DNA from 4 places in the Rheinheimera metallidurans genome. Region 2 is predicted to be linked to each of the others. Evidence: predicted binding sites of a transcription regulator. Region 2 holds the regulator's gene; each other region holds the start of a gene.
What was found. Region 2 encodes sigma-54, which starts transcription at its own class of promoters, with help from an activator protein. Its sites were predicted from a motif close to TGGCANGNTNCNTGCTT; they were not measured.

Region 1 (3,150 bases), on a different contig from region 2:
TAGGCGGTTGGCTTAGCCCGCAACAGTTTTGCCTAGCCGCACTGGCCTATCTAAAACAAAGTAGCTCATTTCAAATTAGCTTTAATTGCCAAGTAAGTGCAATAACCCAACAGCAACAGCATTGGTTGCTCACTACCACAGCGGGGAATATTAATGCGCAGGTTCTAGTATTGGCAACCGGCAGTAAACTCGCTAGTTTTAGCCAAACGGCAGCCTTGCCACTAAATAAAATTCGCGGCCAAGTTAGCCATGTTCAGCAAGCCGCTATGGCACCACTGCAAACCGTGCTTTGTCATAACGGCTATATAACGCCACAGTGGCAAGGCATACATTGCTTAGGGGCAACTTTTGACCGCCATGCAACAGTAGCCGAGGTAACCGCAAAGGATAACGTCGAAAACTTGCAGCAAGTAAATGAGCAATTGCAACAACCTATATGGCTTTCCCAGGCGAAGGTTATTGGTGCTACAGCCTCTTTTCGCGCGTCATTTCCAGGTAGCATACCGGCAATTGGCGCTATTAATAACAGCGCCAATTTATATATACTGGGCGGAATGGGCGCTAGAGGTATAATGTTGTCACCATTATTGGCAGAATTAGTTGCTTGCCAAATTTGTGCAGAACCTCTACCGTTAAGCCAGCAGCTTATTAGCAAATTAAGTGCTTCGCGCTTTTATAAAGAATGATATAAAGGATACTATTATGCGTTTAGTCGCAGTATTTAGCTTAACCCTTTTGCTAGGGCTTTTTAGTAGCATAAGCCATGCGAAGGACTTCTATCAGATACCCTTACCGACTGATGCGCGCGAATTTGCTCGTTTAGATAGCAAAATGCCGGCGGTAATGAGCTTTTTTAGCCAACAAAACGCGTCTGATTTACGTGAATACTATATTCAACAATTAGGGCAACCCAACAGCGAACAAACCCTGTACGGTCGCGAAAATTTGTATTTCACGGTAAATAATAAACAGGTACGCATTTTAATTTCTAGCCGTAACAATTGGCGTCAAGTAGACATTATGGTGCAAAACTAAGCCTTAAGGCTTAGTTAGCTGTAACACAACCCTACGGTTAATTTTTCGCTCTAGTGCTGTATCGTTCGGCGCTACGTGTCTACGCTCACCAAAGCCCTCTACCTGCACCCTCTCTTCTGCCACTCCAGCGGCAACAAAAAAACGTTTTACTTTCTCAGCACGTTTTACCGACAGCTGTTCGTTCATCCAACGCCCACCATAACTATCGGTATAGCCTTGAATTTCAATAAAATCTATTTCTGGATCATATTTTAAATATTCAGCAATTTGGCCTAAGCGCCGTTCTGATTCGCGTGTTAGCTCGTCACCACCGGTTTCATAGCTTAATACCGTAAACGCAATATCATCAAAACCATAGGGTAATAATTGAGAAATGCACTGATTAAATTGCTGGTACGACTTGGGAAATTGCACTGGGTTCATTGCCGCAACAACTTTGTCATAGGGGCTGTACCAGTCGCTAAAGTAAAACGTTGGGCTAAAGCCATGCTCTAATTCGGTTAATAACGTCCATGCGGCCTTTTTCGGCAACTCCCCATTGTATTGTTTTAATAACTTCATACTCGCCACGGCTTTGCTTGGCTCACCGGGACGCCACGCTGGCGGCACCGACAACACTTCAGCTAAACCGTAATGATCAGGTAAACGCTGCATTTGTAATTCAAAGTCTAAATTTAAGCCTTTGCTGGCTATACTGCGAAATACCGCCTGACCAAACTGCGGAATGTCGTGTTGCAATTGGCATTCTAGTGGTGTGTTTTTACTTAACGCCCACATAGACTGCTCAATAGTGGCAGAATATTGACGCAGCTGTGGCTGAGCAGCCACTGACGCTGTTAGCAATATCAGGCTAGACGCAATTAATGTTCGCATTTTCTGGCTTCCCACTACATTAGATACTCTTTTAATGACTTACCACTAAAGCTAAGCAAACACTATGCCGTAACAAGACGCTAGCGTAATTTTTTGGCATAATAGTCGTTCATGGATAAAATGGCGATGTTATGACCGAACCAATATCTCAGCTTGCACAGCGCTTTCGAGGCTACTACCCAGTAGTTATCGACGTAGAAACCGCAGGCTTTAATGCTAAAACCGATGCTTTGTTAGAAATTGCCGCCACCTTGTTGGATATGGATGATGCAGGCAATTTAGTGCCGCTTAAAACCCTACATTTTCATGTGGACCCTTTTGAGGGGGCAAACTTAGATGCTAGCTCACTGGCTTTTAACGGTATAGATCCATTTAACCCACTACGCGGTGCGGTGCCAGAGCGAGAAGCAATAACACAAATATGTAAAGCCGTGCGCAAAGCTCAAAAAGATGCAGGCTGTCAGCGTAGCGTCATCGTTGCGCACAATGCTGCTTTTGATCAGGGCTTTTTTAATGCAGCTATCGCGCGGTTAAACTACAAGCGCTCGCCGTTTCACGCCTTTGTATCTTTTGATACCACCAGTTTAGCCGCGTTAGCATTAGGCCAAACTGTACTAGCTAAAGCTTGTCATGCTGCAGGTATAAAATTTGATAATAAAGAAGCGCATAGTGCACTTTATGATACCGAGCGTACTGCGGAATTGTTTTGCTACATTGTGAATAGCTGGAAACAGCGTGGCGGCTGGCCGTTATCGCGGGCGCTAACACAAGAAGATGCTGGCGACAGTGAGCCTACGGCAACATCTGGCTTTGCTGATTAAACTCAAGCTTAACTAAGCAAAAAGGCCGCTGTTGCGGCCTTTAGTAGCGTTAAGATGCTTATTCTTCAACGGTATCCGTTTTATGTTTATCAGCTGTTTCTTTAATCAATGGCTGCAATTCACCACGCTGAAACATTTCTAAAATAATATCACAACCACCAACCAACTCGCCGTCTACCCATAGCTGTGGGAACGTGGGCCAATTAGCATATTTTGGTAACTCGGCGCGGATCTCCGGATTTAGCAAAATATCAACATAAGCAAACTGCTCACCGCAAGAGATAAGCGCTTGTGATGCCTGTGCAGAAAAGCCACAACTTGGGAACTTAGGAGAACCTTTCATAAATAATATAATAGGGTTTTCAGCAATTTGCTGTTTAATTTTATCTAGCGTTTCCATTAACACCTCACAACATTCGTA
Region 2 (3,150 bases):
GTTGATTATCAATAGCATCAAACGCTATGGCTTCTTTGCTTACTACGAACACTAAAATAGGCTTAGTGACTACTTTTAGTTTTCCGTGTGGAATTGCAATGCCGCCGCCTATACCCGTAGAGCCGAGCTTTTCTCGTGTCATTAGCGCTTCAAGAATGCTGTATTCTGATATATCAGGTAACTGCTGATGTGCCAGCTCGGCGATGTATTCAAGAATACGTTTTTTGCTGTTAAAAAGAACTGCACTTTTAGTGCAGTTCTCGGTAAGCATTGAAGTTAAGTTCATCATCTTCTAATTAATGTCGTGCAGTCTTTTCTTTATGCTTAATTACCTGGCGATCTAATTTGTCGATCAACAGGTCAATTGCAGCATACATATTCTCGTCTTCTGCTACTGCAAATACTTCAGCGCCATTTAGCAGTAACTTAGATTCGGCGATATGTTTCAATTTTTCCACGTTTAGAGTCACGTGTACATTGTTTATCTGGTCAAAATGCCGTTCTAGCTTTGCAAATTTAGTATCAACGTATTGTTTTATAGCTGTTGTAATTTCAACATGACGACCAGTTAACGTGATTTGCATAGACATGTTCCTTCTTTTGGGCTTAATTTACAGCAACGTTTTGCGTTGATTTGAGGGAGGTATATACAGTGATTCGCGGTACTTTGCAATTGTACGGCGGGCCACATTAATACCCTGTTCTAACAGAATGTCCGCCATTTTGCTATCGCTAAGTGGCTTAGTTGGGTTTTCTGCAGCGACTAACTTTTTGATAAAGGCTCGAATGGCTGTAGATGAACATTCACCTCCCGTTTCTGTGCTTACATGGCTAGAAAAAAAGAATTTTAGTTCAAAAATGCCCCTAGGTGTGTGCATATACTTTTGGGTGGTTACGCGCGAAATTGTTGATTCATGCATACCTACCATTTCAGCAACATCATTTAACACCATAGGTTTCATTGCCTCTTCGCCGTGCTCAAAAAACGCTTGTTGCTGCTGTACAATACAGTTTGATACCTTTAATAAGGTTTCGTTACGACTTTCTAAACTTTTTAAAAACCACTTGGCTTCTTGTAAATGCGAGCGAATAAATTGAGTATCGGCGCTATTTTTTGCAGTACGCGACATTGACGCATATTGTTGATTGATACGTACTTTGGGCATTGCATCTGGATTAAGTTCAACTTGCCAGCGGCCTTTAACCTTAGTTACGCTAACATCAGGAATAACATACTGTTGTTCTTCACGAATGACATCAGCACCCGGCCGAGGGTTTAAACTTTGTATCAGCTGCATAACCTCTTTTAATTCGTCCTCTTTGAGTTTAGTCACTCGCATTAAAGAACGAAAGTCGCGATTGGCTAAAAACTCAGTATGCTCTCGAATCATACTTTGCGCTTCGGCTAAATAGGGCGTGTCTGCTGAAAATTGGCGCAGTTGCACCAGTAAACATTCTTGCACTGAGCGTGCGCCAACACCGATAGGGTCAAATAACTGAATACGTTTTATCACCGCTTCAACTTCGTCAGCTTCAACGTAGTCTAAGCCAAGCGACTCAAGAATGTCGTCACAACTAATGGTTAATAAGCCATTGCCATCGATAGCTTCAATAATAACTTCGGCAATAATGCGATCGGTCGCGGAAAATGGGGTTAACTGCATTTGCCAGCGCAGATAGTCTTGCAGTGTTTCAGTGGTTTCGCCTTGATATACTAGATCTTCTTCACCACTGCTATTACCTGCCGTAACTGGCGCTGCGCTTACTAGGTCATCCCAATTATTGTCGAGCGGCAAATCTTCCTGAATATTTTGCTCAGTCATGGATTCGCTGCTGTCGGGCTCTGATGGCTCATAGTTTTCATCAGACGCGTACTCAGCCTCGTAGTTACTGTGTTCTGAGGTGTCTGATGCGTCTTTGGGATCGGCAGAAAAACTGTCGTACTCGTCTTCTGCTTCTAGCAGTGGGTTAGCATCCAGCGCTTCCTGAATTTCTTGTTGCAACTCAATGGTCGACAACTGTAACAAGCGTATAGCTTGCTGTAGCTGCGGTGTCATGGTGAGTTGCTGTCCTAAGCGAAGTTGCAAAGAGGGCTTCATCTACTTCTACCGTTATCCTGAATGATCCGCTGCAATGGTTTTTTATTTACTATAGCCTGAATTGCTCGCCGAGGTATACATCGCGTACCTTCTGATTTGCTAGTACGTCTTGTGGTGAGCCTGACGCTATCAGTTCTCCATGACTAACAATATAGGCAATTTCACAGACATCAAGGGTTTCGCGCACATTATGGTCGGTGATAAGTACTCCGATACCGCGTTGGCCAAGATGCTGAATTATCTTTTTGATATCTAACACGGATATTGGGTCAACGCCAGCAAAGGGCTCGTCAAGTAAAATAAATGCTGGGTTAGCGGCGAGTGCTCTGGCAATTTCTACGCGTCGGCGTTCACCGCCAGACAAGCTCATACCTAGGCTATGTTTAATATGGCCAATGTGAAATTCTTCTAATAAATCGTCTGCGATTTCCGCTCTTTTGGCATTATTTAGCTCTTTTCGGGTTTGTAGAATTGCCAGTAAGTTGTCATACACCGATAGTTTGCGAAAAATAGAACTTTCTTGGGGTAAATAACCAATACCTTGGCGAGCACGAGCATGCATAGGGTCAAAGGTTATGTCCTTATCGTTTAGGATAATATGACCTTTATCTGATGGCACCAGACCAACAATCATATAAAATGTTGTGGTTTTACCTGCACCATTTGGGCCTAACAGCCCAACAATTTGGCCCGCGCTTACTTCTAAGCTAACATCTTTTACGACCTGTCGACCCTTGTAGCTTTTGGCTAGATGTGATGCAACTAACTTCATGGGTTGTTTTTTTCCTCAGGGGTAAAAATAGTGGTAACACGCTTAGTCTTGTCACTTTCGGCGCTTAATTGCTGTTTTTCGACGTTATATTTAATGCTAGAGGCTTTAACAACGCTGCCGCTTTGTGTCAGTTCGGCGTCTCCGGTTAGCGTTAATGTACGGCTTAAGGGTTCATAGCGCATTTCAAGAGCTTGTGCTGTTACCGTTTTCCCATCTGCTTGCATCTGCGAATAAGTTACCGGCTTACCTGTGGCCAGATAAATTTCCTTACCTTTACCG
Region 3 (3,150 bases), on a different contig from region 2:
GGCGAATATTATTTAGCTCGGCTTGTGCTCTTGGTTGTGGCGCACCGTTCTCACCGGCGACATAATCAATGGCCACTGACACACTTAAACGGCGGATCACGCCACTTTGCTGCGAAATATGGCTGATAGTCGTGTCCAGTTCGTAATTGCGCGTCGCTTCTTTATGGTTGCGACCGGGCACTACCGGTTTAGCCGTGCCTCCTGCAGCTTGTTCCGGTATATTGGAGTTTAAAGGCGGCTGATTAGACAACGCACCAGGAATGCCAGAACTTAAACCGCCGACGCTGTTTTCTTCTATTGTCATCTCACTGCGAACTGCAGGTAAATCTGGGTTAAAGCGTTTTTGCGTTTGCTCAGTCGCAGTAAAGTCCATATGCAAATCTACTTGAGCGGTGTAATTACCATAGCCCAGTACTGGCATTAAAATAGAATCAACTTTCTGCCGATATTCTTCTTCTCGGGTACGTTGTAGCTCGTATTCTTTACGGGTACGTGCCGAGCTGGCATCTTGTGAGCCACTATTTAGTAAGCGGCCGTTTTGATCGGTTACCGTAACCCGTGATGGTGATAAACCTTGTACTGCAGAAGCGACAATATCCACGATAGCGTCAACTTCGCTATCGCGTATTACCGTACCGCCACGCGCGGTTACTAATACCGTAGCCGAAGGCAGTTTTTCTACCCGCGCAAACACGTTTTCCTTAGGAATAGCTAATAGCACCCGCGCACGAGCAACACTTTGTAATTCTTCAATAGTACGAGATAACTGCTGTTCGCGGCTATGCTTTAAACGTTCCATTTCTAAACGCTGGCTCACACCAAAGCCGCTGTCTTGTAATAAAAACTCGGTACCATCCGAAGGTGATTTGGTTAAACCAGCACGTGATAAAGATAATTTGATTGCCTGAAATTTATCTTCAGGCACATAAATGGTGTTGCCTTCTAAAGAGTAGCCAATTTTCTGGCTATCTAGATGATCGAGGGTTTGAATTAATTCTGCAGTTTGGAACGCACCTAATGGTCGCATTTCTGGCTGCCGCGCCCAAAGAATAATTAAAATAGCGATGGCTAAACAAATAGTTAATGCCACAATCATGGTGATCTGGCGCACCAAATCGGTACCGCCTAACGAGCCCATAAAACCGGGTTTTTGTTCCTGCTGTTCACCACTGCTGTAATCATTATCAGTTAGTGTCAGCTCGGTGGATTGATTTTCAGCCACAACTTACTCCTTCATTACACCGGCATTGACATGATTTCTTTATAAGCTTCAACCAGCTTATTACGTACTTGCACTGTTGCTTCAAAGGCCAGTGACGATTTCTGGCTAGCAATCATTACCTGCGCTAAAGACACATTAGGATCGCCCATTTCAACGGCAGTGCGCATAGTGCTTGTTTCCTGCGCTAAGTTATTTACTTGGCTTAGAGCATTAGTCAGCATTGAGCTAAAATCACTTTGACTTGGGTTTACCTGCTCAATATTTCTTAATTTAAGCTCAGTACCTACCGCTCTAGCTTGACCGGCCATGGTCTGCATTTCTGCATAAAGAGCCTGACCTTTAATATTCATAGCGTTACCTGTCAAAAAAATGCTGCGATCTATATTACCTTTAATAAAGCAGGAGTCGTGCCAAGTATTAAGCTTTTAATTTATATAGAAAAAAGCCCTCATCAAGAGGGCTGTAAAATACTTTATGCCGGTAGTTCTATACCTGAATCTCGCATTCGAGCTAGCTTGTAACGCAAGGTGCGATCACTGATCCCGAGCTTTTGGGCAACATCTTTGCGGCGGTTATTATAGGCTTTCATGGTAGCTAAAATAATGCGGTGCTCCTGCTCGTACACGCTGTGCTTAAAGCTGCCCTGCTCGTCATTTGCCGTATCATTTAATTCAGGCTGCGATGCGGATATTTCAGCTGGCAATAATGGTTCAGAATACGAGGCTTCATGGTTGGTAACCCTATTCGGTTCATTTATATCCATTTGCTCTAACATAATGTCATCAGCGGTAATACTATCGCCATGAGCAATGATTAAAGCACGCTGGATAACATTATCTAATTCGCGCACGTTGCCGGGCCAATTGTATTGCACCAAGCGCTGACGAGCTTCTTTACTTAAGCTCATTTGACTGCGCCCGCTTATCTGGCAATGCCGCTGTAATAAGTGTTCAGCCAGCGGGATAACGTCTTCAATGCGTTCGCTCAATGCAGGCCACGCTAGCGGAAACACGTTTAGCCGATAAAACAAGTCTTCACGAAACTCGCCCTGCGCTACTGCCTGTTTTAAATTACGGTTACTGGTGGCTAGCACACGCACGTCTAACTTGATCGTTTTTCGCCCACCTAAGCGCTCTACTTCACGCTCTTGCAATACCCGCAGTAACTTTACCTGCAGGTTCAAATCCATTTCGGTAATTTCATCAAGTAAAATAGTGCCTTGCTGCGCTTGCTCAAATTTACCAGGGCAGGCATTAATGGCGCCGGTAAAAGCGCCTTTTTCATAACCAAATAAGGTAGACTCCAGCATGTTTTCTGGAATAGCGGCACAATTAATGGCGATAAAGGGGCCATTACTGCGCTCTGATAACTGATGAATATAACGCGCTAATACCTCTTTACCCGAGCCACTTGGCCCGCTGATCATCACGCTGGCATCAGTACGTGCTACCTTGGCACACAACGCCAATAACTGTTTACTGCTAGCTGCAGCGACAATGGGCTCAATACTATTTTGCGGCTCAGTGCTCACATAGCGGCTTACCGTATTAAGTAGCACTTCGGGTGAAAAAGGCTTAGATAAATAATCAATAGCGCCAAGCTGTATGGCTTCTACCGCGGCTTGTACCGTGGCATAAGCCGTCATCATTAATACCGGCAACTGTGGGTAATGTTCACGTAAGGTTTTCAATAAAACCAGCCCAGATACGCCTTGCATTTGCACGTCGCTAATAACTAATTGCACTTTATGTTGTTTTAATAGCAATAGCGCCTGCTCTGCGCTATCAGCAGCAAGCACCTGATACTGCGCCAGCATTAAGGTATCCTGCAAGGCTTCGCGCAAACCTGCATCATCTTCTACCAGCAATATACGTTGGCTCATTGGCTGTACTCCTTTGTGCTCAATTGCTGTAACGGCAACAACATTT
Region 4 (3,150 bases), on a different contig from region 2:
GTGGTGAAATAAACTCACCTGGCTGAATAGCGTAAGTGCTGGCAAACGACTGATTAAAGTAGCGTGCACCAATCAATTTATTGTTACAGGTGAAAGCCGTGTCTTCGCCCGAGTCACAAGTACCATTCCAACCTTCTAATGGCGCATAAGAGCCATCATCAGCAAAACTTGGATGCTCTGGCCAAATACCACTATCAACAATACCGATTACAACATCTTCACCTTTCACACCCAGCGTATGTAAACCATTAGGCGTATCAGTAAGGCCAAGAAATGCGGGCGTGTTAGACGTGGTTAATTGTTGTAATTCATCACGCCATACACCGACCACGTTCGGATGATTACGTAAGGTTTCTGCCTGTGCAGCAGTCATTTTTGCCGAGAAACCGTTAAAAGTATGAGTATAAGAATGCAGTAAAGTATCAACACCGCTTTGCGCTGCTAAATTTTCTTGAAAGGCTTTTAAACTCGCGGTATAGCTTTGCATACGTGAAGAAGATGAATTATAACGGTTTAACGCTTTTGTTACCGATTGCTTTGCTGGCAATAACTCACCTAGCTCTTCTGCTTTTTCTACGCCTGTTTTACCTTTAACTTGCACAATATAAGATACCGCATCAGTCGCATCAGCAGATTGCTGTAACTGTGCTGGATTTATATTTACTTCATACGGGCTATTCATTTGCTGGGCGTGAACCACACCTACTGCCATAGCGACAGCGATAGCAGTACGAGACATAATTTTGTTCAGTTGCATGGATGTTCTCCGGTTATTTTTTTATTTAGCAACACACTTTTATTTTGCTATTTTGCCTAAACCATTATTTATTGATCGGCAATTTAATTTTTATTAAAACTCATTTCACATAACTGTAAAGAATTTGGACAACTTACAAGCACATGGTGTTGCGCATCAACACCACTAGCTATGACCGCCCCCTTCGAAACATTAAATTACATCTGTGATAAAAGTGATAAAAAATCTGACACTTAAAACATTTCTAACAAACAAATTAGGCACGACGACGTAACAACAAGCCGCCCATAACAGATAGCATTAAAAACAGCGTACCAGGCTCCGGCACAGTTACGCCGCTTACAACTGGTGCACCCATCACCATATAATCGTCAATAAGGTAGTCACCGTCAGCTGTATAAATAGTAAAGAACCCTAAATCAAAATCTGCGAACCAGCTGCCCTGAAAGGCAAAGAAATCGGAAACGTCATTAGCGTCGAAGTTTAAAAACGTCAGGCCGGCAAATAAATTATCGATATCGAACGAAGCAGAAAAATCAAAAACTTCGCCTATTTCATAACCAAATAATTCAAAAGCATGCCACTGAGACACATTACCATCAGCATCAATATCGGCAGTGTCAATTGACAGGAAGCCAAAGCTGCTGCCGTCATCAAACAAAAACTCTTGAGTAATAATTGGTGAAGCTTGCGCAGTTTGGATAACAGCAAAGCTGCTTAGTACCAAGGTTGCGACAGCAAACATTATGGATTTCAACATGGGTATTCCTCTGGATATTATTATTAGTTTTAGTAATTGCAATTACATGCAACATTAACTATGCACAAAGCAATCCAACCAAACACTAATCCTATATTCCAAAAAAATATAACATATATCCAAATCAACTTTAGAGACAAATGAGTGAATGAATTTTAGGCAATAAAAAAGCGAACCGAGGTTCGCTGTTTTATTGTTGATAGGTCGCTGGTGATTATGACCAGTTCAGAATTACCTTACCTGACTGACCAGAACACATAATCTCGAAACCTTCTTGGTAGTTTTCCATCGGCATTTCATGAGTAATCATTGGCGTTAAATCTAACCCCGACTGAATTAAACTGGCCATTTTGTACCAAGTTTCAAACATCTCGCGACCGTAAATACCTTTGATTACTAAGCCTTTAAAAATAACTTTATTCCAATCTACTGCCATATCAGACGGCGGAATACCTAGCATCGCAATTTTGCCACCGTGATTCATGGTATCAAGCATGCTACGAAACGCGGCTGGCACACCGGACATTTCCAGACCAACATCAAAACCTTCGGTCATACCCAGTTCGTTCATCACGTCTTTTAGGTTTTGTTTACTAACGTCTACGGCACGGGTAGCACCCATTTTAAGCGCTAAGTCTAAGCGGTATTGATTTACATCAGTTATAACCACATGCCGGGCGCCAACGTGGCGCGCTACGGCTGCTGCCATAATGCCGATTGGCCCAGCACCGGTAATAAGCACGTCTTCACCCACTAAATCGAACGACAGTGCGGTATGCACGGCATTACCGAACGGATCAAAAATAGCCGCGATATTGTCAGGAATGTTGTCAGCTAATTTAAACGCGTTATACGCTGGGATGACTAAGTACTCGGCAAAAGCACCCGGACGGTTAACACCAACACCTGTGGTGTTACGGCATAAATGTACTCGCCCAGCCCGACAGTTACGGCAATAACCACAGGTAATATGGCCTTCACCCGACACGCGGTCACCTACTTTAAAACCACGCACTTCTGAACCCATGCCTTCAATTACACCAACATACTCATGACCTACTACCATGCCATGTGGAATCGTGTTTTGTGCCCACTCATCCCATTTATAAATATGTACGTCGGTACCGCAAATAGCGGTTTTTTTAATACGTATTAATACATCATTCGGGCCGACTTCTGGCTTATCAACTTCAGTTTGCCAAATACCTGGTTCTGCTTTTAACTTTGCTAATGCTTTCATTTTACGTCCCGCCCTTATGCGATCACGCCCATGTCTTTACCAATACGGATAAAGGCATCTATAGCCTTATCCAATTGTGCTTTATTATGTGCTGCTGAAATTTGTGTCCGGATCCGCGCTTGGCCTTTTGGCACTACTGGAAATGAGAAGCCAACCACGTAAATACCTTCTTCTAACATCCGTTTTGCCATTTCTGAGGCAACTTTGGCATCACCTAACATCACCGGAATAATGGCATGATCTTTACCAGCTAACGTAAAACCAGCAGCTGACATTTTTTCCCGGAAATAATTAGCATTATCCCAAAGCTTGGCACGCAGCGCGTCGCCTTGCTGCAACATTTGCAGTACCTTTATTGACGCAGCAACAATAGATGGCGCTAATGAATTAGAG

Region 1: a site for sigma-54 is predicted at 1,962-1,978, ahead of MN199_RS11445 (flagellar protein MotY). Genes of this name have one in related genera too.
Region 3: a site for sigma-54 is predicted at 1,619-1,635, ahead of fliE (flagellar hook-basal body complex protein FliE). Genes of this name have one in related genera too.
Region 4: a site for sigma-54 is predicted at 1,578-1,594, ahead of MN199_RS09985 (PEP-CTERM sorting domain-containing protein). Genes of this name have one in related genera too.

The regions. Positions count from the first base shown of each region.
Region 1 covers NZ_JALAHQ010000003.1:510,439-513,588, reverse strand. Annotated here, with positions in the region: gene mnmC (bifunctional tRNA (5-methylaminomethyl-2-thiouridine)(34)-methyltransferase MnmC2/FAD-dependent 5-carboxymethylaminomethyl-2-thiouridine(34) oxidoreductase MnmC1) at 1-686, shown strand, start outside; gene MN199_RS11450 (hypothetical protein) at 703-1,035, shown strand; gene MN199_RS11445 (flagellar protein MotY) at 1,039-1,908, opposite strand; gene rnt (ribonuclease T) at 2,040-2,729, shown strand; gene MN199_RS11435 (Grx4 family monothiol glutaredoxin) at 2,788-3,129, opposite strand.
Region 2 covers NZ_JALAHQ010000001.1:63,283-66,432, forward strand. Annotated here, with positions in the region: gene ptsN (PTS IIA-like nitrogen regulatory protein PtsN) at 1-289, opposite strand, end outside; gene hpf (ribosome hibernation-promoting factor, HPF/YfiA family) at 297-584, opposite strand; gene MN199_RS00335 (RNA polymerase factor sigma-54) at 612-2,099, opposite strand; gene lptB (LPS export ABC transporter ATP-binding protein) at 2,149-2,871, opposite strand; gene lptA (lipopolysaccharide transport periplasmic protein LptA) at 2,868-3,150, opposite strand, start outside.
Region 3 covers NZ_JALAHQ010000002.1:676,222-679,371, forward strand. Annotated here, with positions in the region: gene fliF (flagellar basal-body MS-ring/collar protein FliF) at 1-1,222, opposite strand, end outside; gene fliE (flagellar hook-basal body complex protein FliE) at 1,237-1,572, opposite strand; gene MN199_RS08550 (sigma-54-dependent transcriptional regulator) at 1,695-3,104, opposite strand; gene MN199_RS08555 (sensor histidine kinase) at 3,101-3,150, opposite strand, start outside.
Region 4 covers NZ_JALAHQ010000003.1:192,261-195,410, reverse strand. Annotated here, with positions in the region: gene MN199_RS09990 (S8 family serine peptidase) at 1-757, opposite strand, end outside; gene MN199_RS09985 (PEP-CTERM sorting domain-containing protein) at 1,014-1,517, opposite strand; gene tdh (L-threonine 3-dehydrogenase) at 1,732-2,757, opposite strand; gene MN199_RS09975 (glycine C-acetyltransferase) at 2,772-3,150, opposite strand, start outside.